Regions from separate parts of the Enterobacter sp. C3_dUdeg genome, predicted to be linked through region 1. Evidence: predicted binding sites of a transcription regulator. Region 1 holds the regulator's gene; each other region holds the start of a gene.
What was found. Region 1 encodes sigma-54, which starts transcription at its own class of promoters, with help from an activator protein. Its sites were predicted from a motif close to GTTGGCACANNTTTCGCTNT; they were not measured.
Positions count from the first base shown of each region.

Region 2: the regulator sigma-54 is predicted to act here: its motif matches at 2,849-2,868, upstream of glnA (glutamate--ammonia ligase).
Region 3: the regulator sigma-54 is predicted to act here: its motif matches at 2,797-2,816, upstream of glnK (P-II family nitrogen regulator).

Region 1 covers NZ_BAAKFX010000006.1:115,088-121,710, forward strand. The annotation lists gene kdsD (arabinose-5-phosphate isomerase KdsD) at 1-268, shown strand, start outside; gene kdsC (3-deoxy-manno-octulosonate-8-phosphatase KdsC) at 283-849, shown strand; gene lptC (LPS export ABC transporter periplasmic protein LptC) at 846-1,421, shown strand; gene lptA (lipopolysaccharide ABC transporter substrate-binding protein LptA) at 1,390-1,944, shown strand; gene lptB (LPS export ABC transporter ATP-binding protein) at 1,951-2,676, shown strand; gene rpoN (RNA polymerase factor sigma-54) at 2,724-4,157, shown strand; gene hpf (ribosome hibernation promoting factor) at 4,180-4,467, shown strand; gene ptsN (PTS IIA-like nitrogen regulatory protein PtsN) at 4,550-5,041, shown strand; gene rapZ (RNase adapter RapZ) at 5,087-5,941, shown strand; gene npr (PTS phosphocarrier protein NPr) at 5,938-6,210, shown strand; gene mtgA (monofunctional biosynthetic peptidoglycan transglycosylase) at 6,250-6,623, opposite strand, start outside.
Region 2 covers NZ_BAAKFX010000014.1:12,653-19,275, forward strand. The annotation lists gene glnG (nitrogen regulation protein NR(I)) at 1-120, opposite strand, end outside; gene glnL (nitrogen regulation protein NR(II)) at 132-1,181, opposite strand; gene glnA (glutamate--ammonia ligase) at 1,353-2,762, opposite strand; gene typA (ribosome-dependent GTPase TypA) at 3,141-4,964, shown strand; gene AC27FC_RS20675 (peptidase domain-containing ABC transporter) at 5,120-6,623, opposite strand, start outside.
Region 3 covers NZ_BAAKFX010000002.1:334,484-341,106, forward strand. The annotation lists gene tesB (acyl-CoA thioesterase II) at 127-987, shown strand; gene amtB (ammonium transporter AmtB) at 1,083-2,372, opposite strand; gene glnK (P-II family nitrogen regulator) at 2,408-2,746, opposite strand; gene AC27FC_RS09255 (SmdB family multidrug efflux ABC transporter permease/ATP-binding protein) at 2,967-4,748, opposite strand; gene AC27FC_RS09260 (SmdA family multidrug ABC transporter permease/ATP-binding protein) at 4,741-6,513, opposite strand; gene AC27FC_RS09265 (Lrp/AsnC family transcriptional regulator) at 6,544-6,623, opposite strand, start outside.

The sequences.
Region 1 (6,623 bases):
GGTCGTGTGCGACGATCTGATGAAAATTCAGGGGATCTTCACCGATGGCGACCTGCGCCGCGTGTTCGACATGGGTGTAGATGTCCGCAAGCTCGGCATTGCCGATGTGATGACGCCGGGCGGTATCCGCGTCCGTCCGGGTACGCTGGCCGTGGATGTGCTGAACCTGATGCAGTCCCGCCACATTACCTCAGTGATGGTTGCCGATGGCGACCAGTTGCTGGGTGTGGTACATATGCATGATCTGCTGCGCGCAGGCGTAGTGTAATGAAGGATAAGACAATGAGTAATGCGGGTGCATCCCTTGCAACCTGTTATGGACCGGTCAGTACCCAGATGATGGCAAAGGCGGAAAACATTCGTCTGCTCATCCTGGACGTGGATGGCGTACTTTCCGATGGCCTGATTTACATGGGCAATAATGGTGAAGAGCTGAAAGCGTTTAACGTTCGCGACGGCTACGGTATCCGCTGCGCGCTCACCTCGGGTATTGAGGTGGCTATCATCACCGGGCGAAAAGCTAAACTGGTAGAAGACCGCTGTGAAACCTTAGGAATTACCCATCTGTATCAGGGTCAATCCGATAAGATGGCGGCGTATAAGGATTTACTGGGTAAACTGGCTATCGCGCCGGAAAACGTAGCCTACGTCGGGGACGATCTGATTGACTGGCCCGTGATGGCTGAAGTCGGGCTGAGCATCGCCGTTGCCGATGCGCATCCGCTGCTGATCCCGCGCGCTGACTACGTTACCCACATCAACGGGGGCCGTGGTGCCGTACGTGAAGTCTGCGATCTGCTTTTGCTGGCGCAGGGCAAGCTTGATGAGGCCAAAGGGCAATCGATATGAGTAAAACCAGACGCTGGATTATCATTTTGCTTTCGCTTGTCGCACTGGTATTGATTGGCGTGAACCTTGCCGATCGCGACGATCCGCAAACGGAAGTGGTCAACAATAACGATCCAACCTATAAAAGCGATCACAGCGACACCGTGGTCTACAGCCCGGAAGGCGCGCTGAACTATCGCCTGATTGCCCAGCATGTTGAATATTTTTCAGATGACGGTATTTCGTGGTTTACCCAACCTGTCATGACCACATTTGATAAGGACAAAGTGCCAACGTGGTCAATTAAGTCAGATCGGGCAAAACTGACAAATGACCGTATGCTTTATCTGTATGGCCACGTTGAAGTCAACGCCCTGACCGCTGACTCGCAACTGCGAAAAATTACGACGGATAATGCCCAAATTAACCTGGTAACCCAGGACGTGACCTCGCAGGATCTGGTCACACTGTATGGCACAACATTTAATTCCAGCGGTTTGAGAATGCGCGGGAACTTACGCAGCAAGAACGCCGAGCTGATTGAAAAGGTTAGAACCTCCTATGAAATTCAAAACAAACAAACTCAGCCTTAAAGTAATTATCGCCAGCGCGATGCTGGCGACCAGTCTCCCCGCGCTTGCTGTAACGGGCGATACCGACCAACCGATCCATATCGAGTCTGATACCCAGTCTCTCGATATGCAGGGCAACGTCGTCACCTTCACGGGTAACGTCGTCATGACTCAGGGCACCATCAAAATTAACGCCGACAAAGTGGTCGTGACCCGTCCGGGTGGCGAGCAGGGCAAAGAGATCATTGATGGTTACGGCAACCCGGCCACCTTCTACCAGATGCAGGACAACGGCAAGCCGGTGAAAGGCCGCGCTTCGCATATGCACTATGAGCTGGCGAAGGACCTGGTCATCCTGACCGGAAACGCGTATCTGGAACAGCTGGACAGCAACATTACCGGCGACCAGATCACCTATCTGGTGAAAGAGCAAAAAATGCAGGCCTCCAGCGAGAAAGGCAAACGCGTCACGACCGTCCTGGTTCCGTCGCAGCTGCAGGACAAAGGCAAAGGCCAGGCCCCGGCACAGAAGAAGAGTAACTAATTCGTTATGGCAACATTAACTGCAAAAAATCTCGCGAAGGCCTACAAGGGCCGCCGTGTCGTAGAAGATGTCAGTCTGACCGTCAACTCCGGCGAAATTGTAGGGCTGCTTGGCCCTAACGGTGCGGGTAAAACCACCACCTTCTACATGGTCGTTGGCATTGTGCCGCGCGATGCCGGCAACATTATCATTGACGATGAAGACATCAGCCTTCTGCCGCTGCACGCGCGCGCGCGTCGCGGGATCGGCTACCTGCCGCAGGAAGCCTCCATTTTCCGTCGTCTTAGCGTTTACGATAACCTGATGGCGGTCCTGGAAATTCGTAACGATCTGACCAGCGAACAGCGTCAGGATCGTGCCAACGAGTTGATGGAAGAGTTCCACATTGAGCATCTGCGCGACAGCCTCGGTCAGGCACTCTCCGGGGGTGAACGCCGTCGTGTTGAGATTGCACGTGCGCTGGCCGCAAACCCGAAATTTATCCTTCTGGATGAACCGTTTGCCGGCGTTGACCCGATCTCGGTTATCGACATTAAACGCATCATTGAACACCTGCGTGACAGCGGGCTTGGCGTACTGATCACCGACCACAACGTCCGTGAAACGCTGGCCGTGTGTGAACGCGCGTATATTGTCAGCCAGGGCAATCTGATCGCCCACGGTACGCCGCAGCAGATCCTCGAAGACGATCATGTTAAGCGCGTCTATCTTGGGGAAGACTTCAGACTCTGATAGGGTAGAGGTAACGTAACGCCGAACCGGAGAAAAATGCTCTGAACATGAAGCAAGGTTTGCAATTAAGGCTCAGCCAACAACTGGCAATGACGCCGCAGCTACAGCAGGCAATTCGCCTGTTGCAACTGTCCACGTTAGAACTTCAGCAGGAGCTCCAGCAGGCGCTGGACAGCAACCCCCTGCTGGAACAAACCGATCTTCATGACGAGGTAGATACTCAGCAGTCACAGGATACAGAAGCGCTCGACACCGCGGATGCACTCGAACAAAAAGAGATGCCCGACGAGCTACCGCTGGATGCCAGCTGGGATGAAATCTACACCGCCGGAACCCCTTCCGGTACGCGTGCAGACTACCAGGATGATGAGCTACCGGTCTATCAGGGAGAAACCACCCAGTCGCTGCAGGATTACCTGATGTGGCAGGTGGAACTTACCCCCTTCTCCGATACCGACCGCGCGATTGCCACCTCAATTGTCGATGCCGTTGACGACACCGGCTATTTGACCGTCACGCTGGACGATATCCTGGAAAGCATGGGCGACGAAGAGATTGAACTTGAGGAGATCGAAGCCGTTCTGAAGCGCATCCAGCGTTTCGATCCGGTAGGCGTGGCCGCAAAAGATCTGCGCGACTGCCTGCTGATCCAGCTTTCTCAGTTCAGCAAAGAGACGCCATGGCTCGACGAGGCGCGCTTAATCATCAGCGATCATCTGGATCTGTTGGCCAACCACGATTTCCGCAGCCTGATGCGCGTCACGCGCCTGAAGGAAGAGGTGCTGAAAGAAGCGGTGAATCTGATCCAGTCACTCGATCCGCGCCCGGGACAGTCGATCCAGACCAGCGAGCCCGAGTACGTCATCCCGGACGTGCTGGTGAGAAAACACAATGACCGCTGGGTCGTTGAACTGAATTCAGACAGCATCCCTCGCCTGCAAATCAACCAGCAGTATGCCTCCATGTGCACCAGCGCGCGTAACGACTCCGACAATCAATATATTCGTAGCAATCTTCAGGAAGCGCGATGGCTGATCAAAAGTCTGGAAAGCCGAAATGATACGCTGCTGCGCGTCAGCCGCTGTATTGTCGAACAGCAGCAGGCGTTCTTTGAGCAGGGCGAAGAGTATATGAAACCGATGGTACTGGCGGATATCGCCCAGGCCGTCGAGATGCATGAATCAACCATTTCCCGTGTCACCACGCAGAAGTATCTGCACAGTCCACGCGGTATATTTGAGCTTAAGTATTTCTTCTCCAGCCATGTGAATACCGAGGGCGGCGGCGAAGCGTCGTCAACGGCCATTCGTGCCCTGGTGAAGAAGTTGATCGCCGCGGAGAACCCCGCGAAGCCACTAAGCGACAGTAAGTTAACCACCATGCTGTCCGATCAGGGTATTATGGTGGCACGTCGTACTGTTGCGAAGTATCGAGAGTCTTTATCCATTCCGCCGTCCAACCAGCGTAAACAGCTGGTCTGACACAACCGATAAGGAAGACACTATGCAGCTCAACATCACTGGACAAAACGTCGAAATTACTGAGGCTTTACGCGACTTCGTGAACGCGAAGTTTGCAAAACTCGAGCAGTATTTCGAAAGGATCAATCAGGTCTATATTGTGTTGAAAGTGGAGAAAGTGACTCATATCTCGGATGCCACCCTGCATGTTAACGGGGGTGAACTGCATGCCAGTGCGGAAGGGCAAGACATGTACGCTGCTATCGACGGCTTGATTGATAAGCTTGCACGACAGCTCAATAAACATAAAGATAAACTGAAACAACACTAATTGTCCGGGCAGTTAACGGGTGCAAGACGGCCTGTTGTGAAACACAACAGGCCATTTGTACAGTTAGCGCTTAGGTGAAATTATGATGAACAACGATTCCGCTCTTCAACTGAGCAATGTCCTTAACCAGGAATGTACCCGCAGTGCGGTTCACTGCCAGAGCAAAAAACGTGCGCTGGAGATCATCAGTGAACTGGCTGCCAAACAGCTGGGCCTGCCGCCGCAGGTGGTGTTCGAAGCGATTCTGACCCGTGAAAAAATGGGCAGTACCGGTATCGGCAACGGCATCGCGATCCCGCACGGCAAACTGGAAGAGGATACCCTGCGTGCCGTTGGTGTGTTTGTGCAGCTTGAAACACCCATCGCCTTCGATGCCATTGATAACCAGCCCGTCGATCTCCTCTTCGCGCTGCTGGTGCCTGCCGACCAGACGAAAACCCATCTGCATACGCTGTCGCTGGTCGCAAAACGTCTGGCCGATAAAACCATTTGCCGTCGACTGCGCTCGGCCCAAAGTGATGAAGAGCTCTATCAAATTATCACTGAAGCAGAAGGCAATCAGGATGATGCATAACCAGGAGATGGCCTTCACATCTGTTGTCCTGAGGAGAAACGGAACATGGTGCTGATGATTGTCAGTGGCCGTTCAGGGTCGGGGAAATCCGTTGCTCTGCGCGCCCTGGAAGACATGGGTTTTTACTGCGTCGATAACCTGCCGGTCGTGTTGTTACCCGACCTGGCACGCACGCTGGCGGAGAGACAAACCTCTGCCGCCGTCAGTATCGACGTTCGTAACATGCCTGAATCGCCAGAGATCTTCGAACAGGCCATGAGCAACCTGCCTGACGCGTTCTCGCCTCAGCTGCTGTTCCTCGATGCAGACCGCAATACGCTGATCCGCCGCTACAGCGATACCCGTCGTTTGCATCCGCTTTCCAGCAAGAACCTCTCTCTGGAGAGCGCTATCGATGAAGAGAGCGACCTGCTGGAGCCGCTGCGTTCTCGTGCCGACCTGATTGTCGACACCTCTGAGATGTCCGTTCACGAGCTGGCGGAAATGCTGCGTACCCGGCTGTTGGGTAAACGCGAGCGCGAACTGACGATGGTGTTCGAATCCTTCGGCTTTAAGCACGGTATTCCGATTGATGCGGATTACGTTTTCGACGTGCGCTTCCTGCCGAACCCGCACTGGGATCCAAAACTGCGTCCAATGACCGGTCTGGATAAGCCGGTGGCGGCGTTCCTCGACCGGCACACAGAAGTACACAATTTTATCTACCAGACGCGAAGCTACCTTGAGCTATGGTTACCTATGCTGGAGACAAACAATCGTAGCTACCTGACGGTGGCGATTGGCTGTACCGGCGGTAAACATCGTTCGGTTTACATCGCCGAACAGCTGGCCGACTATTTCCGCTCGCGCGGGAAGAACGTTCAGTCCCGTCATCGCACGCTGGAAAAACGTAAAACATGACCGTAAAACAAACCGTTGAGATCACCAACAAGCTGGGTATGCATGCACGCCCGGCGATGAAGTTGTTTGAGCTGATGCAGGGTTTCGATGCAGAGGTTCTGCTGCGGAATGACGAAGGCACCGAAGCGGAGGCGAACAGCGTGATTGCGCTGCTGATGCTGGATTCCGCCAAAGGGCGCCAGATTGAAGTAGAAGCCACCGGCCCTCAGGAAGAGGAAGCGCTGGCGGCGGTGATTGCCCTGTTTAACGCAGGGTTCGACGAAGATTAAGGTCTGCTATTCAGGCGGGTAGCGCTGCGCTTACCCGCTCTACATAAGATTATTACGCTGCATAAACTCCTCTCCACCCAGCTGATTCATCTGGCGCATAATCCACGCCTGACGGCTTCGCACATAACCTGATGGGGCACTGGCCTTAAAGCGGATAGGGTTCGGTAACACAGCGGCCAATAGCGCCGCTTCTGACATGCTCAGACGGCTGGCTGGCTTATTGAAATACCGCTGTGCGGCAGCTTCCACGCCAAATATACCGTCGCCAAACTCAGCGACGTTGAGATAGACGGTCAGAATGCGTTTTTTGCTCCAGACCGTTTCCATCCCCAGGGTCAACCCTGCTTCCAGCCCTTTTCGCACCCAGCTTCGACCATCCCACAGAAACAGGTTTTTGGCCGTCTGCTGCGACA
Region 2 (6,623 bases), on a different contig from region 1:
GAGCACTTCGCTGCCGCTCTCAAACGTCGTGCAGCTTAATCCTGCCCCAGTGAGCGCGCGTTCAAGCACCCAACGGATGGAGCTATCGTCATCGACTACCCAGACTATCCCTCGTTGCATAAACGTCACCTTTATTTTTTAATCGGCAGGAAAACCGAAAACTCGGTATGTCCCGGCCAACTGGTAAATTCAATTTTCCCGGAGTGTTGATCGATCAAACTGCGGGCAATGGATAAGCCCAGGCCGGTCCCGCCTTCGCGACCGCTTACCATCGGGTAGAACAGGGTGTCCTGCAAATGCGATGGAATGCCGGGCCCGTTATCCTCAACGTCGATTCGGGCCGCCAGCCGGTAGCGCACGCCGTGTAACGTGAGCTGGAAGGCGGTGCGGGTGCGTAAAATAATCTCGCCGCCTTCAGGCCCAAGCGCCTGCAGGGCATTACGCACAATATTCAACAGGACCTGCTCAATCTGGTCCGGGTCGTGGGCCAGTTCCGGCAGGCTTGGATCGTAATCACGTACCAGCGTGACGTTCTCCGGCAGCTCCATTGAGACGAGCTTCACCACCCGCTCAGCCACTTTATGGATGCTTTCAGTAACGTGCATTCCCGGCTGCTGCGGACCGAGAAGACGGTCTACCAGATTCCGCAGACGGTCCGCCTGCTCAATGATGACGTTGGTATATTCCGCCAGCGCGGGATCGGGCAGCGCCTTGGTCAGAAGCTGCGCCGCGCCGCGTAATCCACCCAGCGGGTTTTTGATTTCATGCGCCAGGCCCCGCACCAGGTCACGGGCGGCAATCTGCTGCGCGTGCTGAAGCTGCTCCTGGCTCAGTCGACGCTGATTATCCATCGGCGCCATTTCCAGCAGGATCAGGCCTTCGGGAAGACGTTGCGCGGTTAGCGACAGAATGTGCGAGCGCCCGTCGATCACCAGCGTCACTTCGTTATCGGTAAACCCCTGGCCGGCCTGCAAACTTTCCTGCATCAGGCCAATATTCAGTGAAAAATAGCTCAGGAGTTCAGGAAGCGGGGTGCCGAACAGTTTACGTGCGCTTTGGGCGAGCAGCTGCTGCGCGGCCGGGTTGGCGTAATGAACGGCCAGCTCGTCATCGACCAGCAATATGCTGTTAATCAAAGAATTGAGGATCTGCCCAGCATCGGGCAGCGTGCCAGTTGCCATTCAGCAGTCTCCTGGAGTCGTTTGCACTAATTTTGTGCAGTATAGCGTTTTCGGCGTAAAAAGCGCGTGAGATCAGGTTGTTGGTGGAGAAAAAAGCCCATCCGGAGATGGGCTAAAAGTTTCCACGGCAACTACCCCCGGCGCTTATCACGCCGGGTAAAACAACTTTAATTAAACGCTGTAGTACAGCTCGAACTCTACCGGGTGTGGCGTCATACGCACGCGGTCGTTCTCTTCCATACGCAGGGCGATGTAAGCATCGATAGCGTCGTCAGTGAATACGCCACCTGCAGTCAGGAACTCGCGGTCTGCGTCCAGCGCCTGCAGGGCTTCTTCCAGAGAGCCAGCAACCTGTGGGATCTCTTTCGCTTCTTCTGGCGGCAGGTCGTACAGGTTTTTGTCCATCGCTTCGCCCGGGTGGATCTTGTTCTTGATACCGTCCAGACCGGCCATCAGCAGTGCTGCGAAGCACAGGTATGGGTTAGCCGCTGGGTCCGGGAAGCGAACTTCGATACGACGTGCTTTAGGAGAAGCCACCACCGGGATACGGATAGAAGCAGAACGGTTACGTGCAGAGTAGGCCAGCATCACTGGCGCTTCGTAGCCCGGGACCAGACGCTTGTAGGAGTTCGTGGTTGGGTTCGCCAGGGCGTTGATCGCTTTAGCGTGTTTGATAACACCACCGATGTAATACAGCGCCTGCTCGGACAGACCGGCATATTTGTCGCCAGAGAACAGGTTGGTACCGTTCTTGGACAGAGACATGTGGCAGTGCATACCGGAACCGTTATCGCCAAACATTGGTTTTGGCATGAAGGTCGCGGTTTTACCGAAACGGTGCGCAACGTTGTGCACAACGTATTTGTAGATCTGAATTTCGTCCGCTTTTTTGGTCATGGTGTTGAAGCGGGTTGCCACTTCGTTCTGACCAGCAGTCGCCACTTCGTGGTGGTGAGCTTCAACAACCAGGCCCATCTCTTCCATCACCAGACACATAGTGGAACGAATGTCCTGTGCAGAGTCGACCGGAGGAACCGGGAAGTAACCGCCTTTCACGCCAGGACGGTGACCTTTGTTACCGCCTTCGTATTTGGTGGAGGAGTTCCATGCACCTTCGATGTCGTCGATAGCCACGTGGGAGCCAGAAATAGAGGCACCGAAGCGGATGTCATCGAACAGGAAGAATTCTGGCTCTGGCCCGAACAGAACGGTGTCTGCGATGCCGGTAGAACGCAGGTACTCTTCAGCGCGTTTCGCGATAGAACGTGGGTCGCGGTCGTAGCCCTGCAGCGTGCCTGGCTCGAGGATGTCGCAACGGATGATCAGGGTTGGTTCTTCGAAGAACGGATCAATGACCGCAGTGGTCGCGTCTGGCATCAGAACCATGTCGGATTCGTTAATGCCTTTCCAGCCACCAATGGAGGAGCCGTCAAACATTTTGCCTTCTTCAAAGAATTCGGCGTTCACCTGATGAGCAGGGATTGTGACGTGCTGTTCTTTACCTTTGGTATCGGTGAAGCGCAGATCAACAAACTTCACTTCATGTTCGTTCAGCATCGTCAAAACGTGTTCAGCGGACATACTTAACTCTCCAGATTGGTCATTGTCGTCGTGGTAACGAGGTCTTCAATTTCTGTTTGTACTGGCTGGTGCCATGTATTTTTTATAAAGCGAAATCTGTGCCAACTTTTAAATCACCCCAAAAAGGCGTTATCATGCGCACCATAGTGCAAAAGGGCTGCACCACAATGGATTTGTTGCACCAGTATGGTGCTTCAATGTGAACATTGAGCACCATATTGGTGCAATTTACGTTAAAGTGCCCTTTTACCGCTCCGTGAAAGCGATCACAAAGCATCTCTGCAATACTTGTTTGCGGGGGATGTTTGTGATCCTGTTTTGTAGTGCGATTAATCCGTGTACAATAACGCGCTATTTCTAAATGCCTGAGGCAAAGTTGTGATCGAAAATTTGCGTAACATCGCCATCATCGCGCACGTTGACCATGGTAAAACTACCCTGGTCGACAAGCTGCTGCAGCAATCCGGTACGTTTGATGCGCGTGCCGAAACCCAAGAACGCGTGATGGACTCCAACGATTTGGAGAAAGAGCGTGGGATTACCATCCTCGCGAAAAACACCGCGATTAAATGGAATGACTACCGTATCAACATCGTTGATACCCCAGGGCACGCCGACTTCGGTGGTGAAGTTGAACGTGTAATGTCCATGGTAGACTCCGTTCTGCTGGTCGTTGACGCAATGGATGGCCCAATGCCACAGACGCGCTTCGTGACCAAAAAAGCTTTTGCCCATGGTCTGAAGCCAATCGTTGTTATCAACAAAGTTGACCGCCCTGGCGCGCGTCCTGACTGGGTTGTTGACCAGGTCTTCGACCTGTTCGTTAACCTCGACGCGACCGACGAGCAGCTGGACTTCCCTATCGTTTACGCCTCTGCGCTGAACGGTATCGCAGGTCTGGACCACGAAGACATGGCTGAAGACATGACCCCGCTGTATCAGGCGATTGTTGACCGTGTTCCTGCACCAAACGTCGATCTCGACGGCACCCTGCAGATGCAGATCTCTCAGCTCGACTACAACAACTACGTTGGCGTAATCGGCATTGGTCGTATCAAGCGCGGTAAAGTGAAGCCTAACCAGCAGGTTACTATCATCGATAGCGAAGGCAAAACCCGTAACGGTAAAGTCGGTAAAGTACTGACTCACCTGGGTCTTGAGCGTATCGAGAGTGACGTTGCGGAAGCGGGCGACATCATCGCTATCACCGGTCTGGGTGAACTGAACATCTCCGACACCATCTGCGATCCGCAGAACGTCGAAGCGCTGCCAGCCCTGTCCGTTGATGAACCAACCGTATCCATGTTCTTCAACGTCAACACCTCTCCGTTCTGTGGTAAAGAAGGTAAATTCGTTACCTCTCGTCAGATCCTTGACCGCCTGAACAAAGAGCTGGTGCACAACGTTGCGTTGCGCGTTGAAGAAACCCAGGATGCCGATGCATTCCGCGTTTCTGGTCGTGGTGAGCTGCACCTGTCTGTTCTGATCGAAAACATGCGTCGTGAAGGTTTCGAAATGGCGGTTTCCCGTCCGAAAGTAATCTTCCGCGAAATCGACGGCCGTAAACAAGAGCCGTTCGAAAACGTAACGCTGGACGTTGAAGAGCAGCACCAGGGTTCTGTGATGCAGGCTCTGGGTGAGCGTAAAGGCGACCTGAAAAACATGAATCCAGATGGCAAAGGCCGCGTACGTCTCGACTACGTGATCCCAAGCCGTGGTCTGATCGGCTTCCGTTCAGAGTTCATGACCATGACCTCCGGTACCGGTCTGCTGTACTCCACCTTCAGCCACTACGACGACGTTCGTCCGGGCGAAGTGGGCCAGCGTAACAACGGCGTGCTGATCTCCAACGGTCAGGGTAAAGCGGTTGCGTTTGCGCTGTTCGGTCTGCAGGATCGCGGCAAGCTGTTCCTGGGTCACGGTGCTGAAGTTTACGAAGGCCAGATCATCGGTATTCACAGTCGTTCTAACGACCTGACCGTAAACTGCCTGACCGGTAAGAAACTGACCAACATGCGTGCGTCCGGTACTGACGAAGCAACGGTTCTGGTTCCACCGATCAAGATGACTCTGGAGCAGGCTCTGGAATTCATCGATGATGACGAACTGGTAGAAGTGACTCCACAGTCAATTCGTATCCGTAAACGTCACCTGACCGAGAACGACCGTAAACGTGCTATGCGCGGTGCGAAAGAAGAGTAATACGGTCAATCCGTAGGCCGGGTAAGCGTGAGCGCCACCCGGCAACTAAAAAGCCGCTGATCTCTCAGCGGCTTTTTTATTCGATGATCGCCAGAATTCTTCATTACCTGGGGCGTTATGTCCCGAAGCTATCTCTTTCCTGCGAAATTCAGGGATTAGGGTAACTCTGCTCCATTTATCACGAACACCCGATCTGCCGATGCAATCGTGGTTTCGCGATGCGCGATAATAATCCTGGTGATGTTCATCTCCTGTATAGACTGATTGACCTGACTTTCACTGGTTTTATCAAGGTGGCTGGTCGCCTCGTCCATGAATAAAATACCCGGTTTGCGGTATAATGCCCGGGCAATATAAATCCGCTGTTTTTGACCCCCGGACAACCCTTCCCCAAGTTCACCAATCAGTGTCTCGTAACCCATTGGTAGCTTTAAAATGTCATTATGAATATGGCTTGCGATGGCGCATTGCACCATCCACTGCTCGTCAATGTCAGGCCGAAAACCGGCGATATTCTCTTTGATAGAGCCTGAAAACAACTTATCTTCCTGCATGATACAGGCAATGCGTTCAGCATAATGCTCAAAACCAAGTTGCTTAATATCAATGCCATTAATTCGGACGCAGCCGTTCGACGGTTCGAATAAACCGCACAACACTTTCATCAAGGTGCTTTTACCTGCACCCGATACGCCCGTAATAGCAATACTCTCCCCGGCATGAATGGTCAGATTCAGTTTGCTGAATATAGGGTCCGCATGGTTATCATAACGGTAGGTCAGATCCTGAGTTTCGAGCGTTAAGGCTCCGTGTGGTAAACGCAGCGGGCTGGTGGCCGTTGAAGAAGATGCTTCCTGCAGCGCAATATCGGCTACGCGTTCATTATGTAAGTTGATGAGCTTCAGCTGAATGATAAAGTTGATCAGGGCATTTATTCGGTCATAGAACTGACTCCTGAAGGTATTAAACGCGATAAACATACCGATGGTTAAATGACTATCCATCATCAGCCTGCCGCTAACCCACAGGATAACAATTTGGTCGCAGGCAGCGATAAAAGAGACGACACCACCAAAGAAGAGATCCATTCGCGTCAAACGAATGCCGGTATTGACCTTATCTGAAAAAAGATTAAACCAGTTATTGATTCTCAGGTCAGTCATCCCCTGAATCTTAATCGTCGCGATACCGTACAGGGTTTCCATAAAATAAGAATTAAGACGTGCTTCCTTGATTAACTCTTCTTCGGATAACTGGCGATAGTATCGATAGGTAGCAAACCGAATGAAGGTGTATATTGCGGTAAAAGAGACCACTATCATGCTGAGCTGAAGGTTGTATAAAAACATCATTACCAGCAAACCCATGAGCATTAGCGTATCAATAATGCTACCAGTTAAACCTGTGGTAAAAGTGGCCCGTATAACATCAAGTGAGTGGAAACGAGACTGAATGTCCCCCAGTTTGCGTCTTTCAAAATAGGTGGTTGGTAGCTTAATAAGGTGAGAAAAAAGGCTAAAACTCCACTGGACGTCGATGAGTGTTCCCAGTATCAGCGTGGTCCAGGAGCGAATGATACTGACCGTCAAACGTAACAGAATCAGAATAAACAGCCCAAGACAGATGATATTAAGTAAACCGTAATCTCCGGATGCAATG
Region 3 (6,623 bases), on a different contig from region 1:
GTGGCACAGATCACCGATTTATGCCTGAAAACGTGCCGATATTCAGATTATTCTACCCATCGGACCACTTTCATTTCTGCGTTATACTCTGCCTATCTTTCGCTACGGCGTTTATTGAGGACAACTATGAGTCAGGCACTGAACAATCTGCTGACATTACTGAATCTGGAAAAAATTGAGGAAGGACTCTTTCGCGGACAGAGCGAAGATCTCGGCTTACGCCAGGTCTTCGGGGGGCAAGTCGTTGGACAAGCTCTGTACGCAGCAAAGGAGACTGTCCCGGCAGACCGTCTGGTGCATTCGTTCCACAGCTACTTCTTACGCCCTGGCGATAGCGCAAGACCGATTGTGTATGACGTTGAAGTCCTGCGAGACGGCAACAGCTTCAGCGCGCGCCGCGTAGCAGCTATTCAGAACGGCAAGCCGATCTTTTACATGACCGCCTCTTTCCAGGCGCCGGAATCCGGCTACGAGCATCAAAAAGTGATGCCCCCGGCTCCGTCGCCCGACTCTTTAAAATCAGAGACGGATATCGCCCGCGCGCTGGCGCATCTGCTTCCGCCGCAGGTCAAAGAGAAGTTTCTCTGCGATAAGCCGCTGGAGATCCGCCCGGTTGAGTTCCACAACCCGATGAAAGGCCATGCCGCCGAGCCGAAACGCCAGGCCTGGATCCGTGCCAACGGGACCGTGCCGGAAGATTTCCGCGTGCATCAGTATCTGCTCGGCTATGCGTCAGATTTCAACTTCCTGCCGGTGGCGCTGCAGCCGCACGGGGTTGGTTTCCTGGAAAAAGGGATGCAGGTCGCGACGATCGATCACTCCATGTGGTTCCACCGTCCGTTCAACATGAATGAGTGGCTGCTTTACAGCGTGGAGAGTACCTCAGCGTCGAGCGCGCGAGGGTTTGTGCGCGGGGAGTTTTATACTCAGGATGGCGTGCTGGTCGCGTCGACTGTGCAGGAAGGGGTGATGCGTAATCGCGGGTGATTGTGTGCGGCCTGATGCCCTCACCCTGACCCTCTCCCACGGGGAGAGGGAATACACACTAAAAACGGCAACCGAAGTTGCCGTTTTGCTGTTTATCAGGCGTTATACGCATTCTCGCCGTGGCTGTTGACGTCCAGGCCTTCGCGCTCCTGCTCTTCCGGTACGCGCAGACCCACCGTCATATCCGCCAGCTTATAGCCAATGAAGGCCACAACGGCAGACCAGACAACGGTGATTGCAATACTTTCCAGCTGCACCAGCACCTGATGAACCATGGTCACGCCTTCTGCGTAGCCCACGCCACCGAGCGACTTCGCGGCAAAGATACCGGTCATGATACAACCCACGATGCCGCACACGCCGTGAACACCAAACACATCGCATGGGTCGTCAACGCGCAGCACACGTTTCAGTGCGGTCACGCCCCACAGACCCGCCAGACCGGACACCAGACCGACCAGCAGCGCGCCACCCACGCCGACATAACCACACGCTGGCGTAATGCCAACCAGACCGGCAATGGCACCCGAGCAGGCACCCAGCAGTGACGGTTTACCGCGTACCGCCCACTCGCCAAACACCCAGGAGAGGATTGCACCCGCCGTGGCCACAACGGTGTTCACGAAGGCCAGCGCGGCGATTTCGTTTGCTGCACTTGCCGAGCCGGCGTTGAAGCCAAACCAGCCAAAGTAGAGGATAGCCGTACCGGTAAACACCATCGGCAGGTTGTGCGGTTTAAACGCTTCTTTACCGAAGCCCACGCGTTTGCCAATCAGGTAGGCACCCACCAGACCCGCTACCGCGGCGTTGATGTGTACAACGGTACCGCCCGCGAAGTCCAGCGCGCCGTGCGTTGCCAGCAGACCGCCACCCCAGACCATGTGCGCAATCGGCACATAGGAGAGCGTCATCCAGACCACCACGAAGATCAGCACGGCAGAGAAACGGATACGCTCGGCGAGCGCGCCCACAATCAGCCCGACGGTAATACAGGCGAAGGAGCCCTGGAACGCAACGTGGATGTACTGATAGAAACTGCCCATCAGCGCGGTCAGCTCAATATTTTTCAGCATCACCCAGTCGAAGTTACCAAAGAACGCGTTGCCCGTACCGAACGCCAGCGAGTAACCGTAAACCACCCACAGCACGCAGACCAGTGCGAACGTCACGGCAACCTGCGTCAGCATGGAGAGAACGTTTTTGCCACGGATCAGGCCGCCGTAGAACAGCGCAATGCCCGGAATTGACATGAACAGCACCAGCGCGGTGCTGATCATCATAAAGGCGTTATCGGCTTTGTCGACCACCGCAGGGGTAGCAGCCAGCGCCAGGCCCGGCAGCAGCGCCAGCGAACCCAGACCCGTTTTAAGTGTTGCTATCTTCATTTTCTCGATCCCTATCACTGTGTGCCAGGCGTTATTTACAATGCCGCTTCGTCAGATTCGCCGGTACGGATGCGAATGACGCGCTGCAGTTCGGCAACGAAAATTTTGCCGTCGCCAATTTTGCCGGTATAGGCCGCTTTGCTAATGACATCAATGACTTCATCAAGCTGATCGTCAGCAATCGCGACATCAATTTTTACTTTTGGCAGAAAGTTAACGCTGTATTCCGCCCCGCGATAAAGCTCGGCATGACCCTTCTGACGACCAAAGCCTTTCACTTCGGTGACAGTCAGTCCCTGAATACCCATTGAAGACAACGCTTCACGCACGTCTTCGAGTTTGAATGGTTTGATTACAACCGTAACCAGCTTCATAGATCCCCTCCAGTCAGAATTCGGTAATGGCCGCAGCTTACGCAGAAGGTATTGCAAGGGGTGTGCCAGAAATGAAAACGAGGGGGAACGGCGGCGCACAGAGCATTACGCGGCCGTAATAAACGAACAGGCGAAAAAAAACGCACCATGCCGGTGCAGGGTGCGTTTCAGTTTTGCACCAACAGGAATGACTGTTAGCGCGTCGCCTCATTTTGGTGCATCAGGCGCTAAGCGACTCTTCATCACGCACGCTGGCCGCCAGCTCCTCGCCCGCCAGCTGCAGCTGGTACATCTGCCAGTAGCGCCCTTTTGCTTCCAGCAGTTCACGGTGCGTACCGCGTTCAACGGCCTGTCCGCGATGTAGCACCAGAATGGTATCGGCATCGACGATGGTGGAAAGACGGTGGGCAATCACCACCAGCGTCGTATGGTCGCGTACGGCGGCCAGCGCCTGCTGAATGGCCTGTTCGGTGCCGGAGTCAATACTGGCCGTGGCTTCATCCAGAATCAGTATCTGCGGCGTTTCAATCAGCACCCGCGCCATCGCCAGGAGCTGCTTTTGCCCGACGGAGAGATTGTTCCCCTGCTCGCCCAGTTTGGTATTGATCCCATCGCTAAACCCGCGCGCCAGCTCTGCCAGCTGCACTTTTTCCAGCACGTCCCAGACCTGCTCCTGGGAGTAGTCTCGCCCCAGGGTCACGTTGGCGTAGAAGGTATCGGCCAGCACGACCGGATCCTGCTGCACCATCGCGACGCCTTTACGCAACACGGTGTGGCTGAGAGACGCGAGCGGGCGCCCATCGAGGCGGATTTCGCCGTGCGTGACCGGGTAATAGCCCATCAACAGGCTGGCAAGCGTGCTCTTACCGCTGCCGGTATGCCCTACCAGCGCCACGAAACCGCGCGACGGAACGTCAAGCGTGATGTCCTGCAGCACCAGCCGGTCTTCGCGATAGGCAAACGAGACGTTATCAAAGGCGATAGTCCCGCTTTGCAGAGGTCGCTCGTCATTGCCGTAGGCCTGGCGCGGCCTGTCCATCAGCTCAAACACGCGCTCACCGGCGACCACCGCCTGCTGCAGCATCGATTGCTGGGTGGTAAGCTCGATCAACGGCTCGTTAAGACGCCCGAGATAGCTGATAAAGGCGTACAGCACGCCCACTTCAATCGTACCGTTTGAGCTCAGCCCAAAGAGCATCAGCAGCCCGCAAAGCACCAGCGCCGAGAAAAGGCTCAGCAGCGGACGCAGCAGGAAACCATCAAGCCGCAGCGTCTGCATACGCGCCATGTAGTGCGAACGGCTGGCTTCCCCCATGCGTTCGCCAAAGCGCGCCTGCTGGCGGAACTGCTGGATGACGCTCATGCCGTTGATCACTTCGTTGAAGCCATCGTTAATGTCGGCCAGATACGCGCGCACCCGACGCACGATCGGCGTGCTGTAGCGCTGGTAAATGACCATGACAATCAGCACCGCCGGGAAGATGGTGATCGCCACCAGCGCCATGCGCCAGTCGAGGCTGAACATCGCCACCAGCATCGCGCCAATCAGCGCCGCGCTGCGTAACACCGTCGCGACCACGGTAACGTACAGATCGCGGATTACCTCGGTATCGTTGGTCACGCGCGAAATCACCTGCCCGACCGGCTGGATATCAAACTCGCTGAGCGGCTGGCGAAGCGCCGCGTCCATCACATCCGTACGCAGCTGCTGAACAACGCCCACGGCAGCACGGTTAAACAGCAGCGACTGCGCATAGTGCAGCCCTGCCGCCGCCAGCTGCAGGCCAACGTAGGCCACGCCTAAGCCCGCCACCAGCCCCAGCGGAAGGTAGCTTTTGGCAACCATGTTGTCGATAAAATAGCTGATGAGCAGCGGACCGCTCACTTCAGCAATCGCCGCAATCCAGAGTAGAAGCACGGCCACGGAGAGCGGTTTACGCCACGGCGAGCCGTAGGCCAGCAGACGCTTGAGCGTCGGCCACATCGTTCCGAGCTTACGCATTGGCGGCCTCCTCATCCTGCTCCGGCGCATCATCCAGCGCCGCCTCAAGCTGTTGATAGCGGTACATATCGCGATACCAGCCCGGCTGCTCGGCAAGGGTTTCATGCTGCCCGCGCTGGGCAATGTGCCCGTGCTGTAAGACCACAATTTCGCTGGCTTCGGTGAGCGCCGACAAGCGGTGGGCGCTGATAATCACCGTGCGTCCGTCGCCCCACTGGCGCAGGTTATGCAGAATTTGATGCTCGGTACGGCCGTCCACGGCGGAAAGCGCATCATCCAGGATCAGAATTTCAGCATTCAGCAGCAGCGCGCGGGCAATCGAGATACGCTGCTTTTGCCCGCCGGACAGCATGACGCCGCGTTCCCCGACTTCCGTTTCGTACCCCTGCGGCAGACGCAAAATATCATCATGAACGCTGGCCAGACGCGCCACATGTTCAATTTCTTCCTGCGTCGCCCCGGGGCGTCCCAGGGCAATGTTGTTCGCCACGGTGTCCGAAAATAAAAACGGCGTCTGGCTGACGACCGCCAGGCGACCGCGCCACTCGTCCAGCAGCAGTCTGGTCAGGGGAATATCGTGGAAGCGGATATCGCCCTCGGTGACGTCAAAGTGGCGCTGAAGCAGAGAGAGCACGGTACTTTTGCCGGATCCCGTAGGGCCGCAGATCCCCAGCATCTGGCCCGGCTGAAGCGTAAAGCTAACGTTCTCCAGCACCGGATGCTCCGTATGCGGATAGACAAACTTGCGGACGTCGACGGTCATGACGCCGCGCCCTTCCGGTACGGCCTCGCTACCGTCGATGACCACCGGCGCTTCGGCCAGCATGGCGCGAATGCGGCTGTAGGCGGCGCTGCCGCGCTCCACGATGTTAAACATCCAGGCCAGCGCCAGCATCGGCCAGATCATGAGCCCCAGATACATCGCAAAGCTGGTCAATTGCCCCAGGGTAAGCGTGCCCTGCACCACCATCCAGCTTCCGCCGCCAATCGCCAGCATATTTGCCATGCCGATTGCGATATAAATCGTCGGGTCAAAACGGGCGTCGATACGCGCGACGCGCATGTTTTTCGCCCCCGTGTCTGCCGCATCGGCGGCAAACAGCGCAGACTGACGGTCTTCCAGGCCAAACGCTTTGATCATGCGGATGCTGGTCATGCTCTCCTGGGTGCGATCGTTCAGAGACGAAAACGCCGCCTGCGCCAGCTTAAAGCGCTCGTGCAGCTGTTCGCCATAGCGATTGATCGCCAGCGCCATGATCGGCATCGGCAGCAGGGCGAGCAGGGTCAGCTGCCAGCTGATCTGCGTGGACATAACGATCAGCACCGCACAGCCCATCACCAGCGAGTCCACCAGCGTCAGCACTCCTTCCCCGGCGGCAAAGACCACGCGATCGACGTCGTTCGTCGCGCGGGCGATGAGATCCCCGGTGCGATGACGAAGATAAAATTCGGGATGCTGTCGGCTCAGCTGGCGGTAAAAATCTTCACGTAGCTCAACGGCCAGCTGATAGGACGCACCAAACAGCAGCACGCGCCAGACGTAGCGCAGCAGATAAACAATGACCGCCGTCAGCACCAGCGTGCCGACCCACATCAACACCCGTGCGGTGGTGTAATGCTGCTCGGTGACGCCATCCACGACGTACCCCACCACTTTCGGCGGGATCAGCTGCAGGATGGCAATAATAATAAGCAGGGCGACTGCACCGAGGTAGCGTTGCCACTCCCGACGAAAGTACCAGCTTAGTTGGGCAAATAATCGCACGCGGTTTGTTCCTGAAGGTATTTTACGAAGTTATTCAATGGGTAATGCTGTGGTGTATTTAATCTGTTCCATGGCAAAGCTTGAGGTGACGTCCGACAAACCCGGAACGC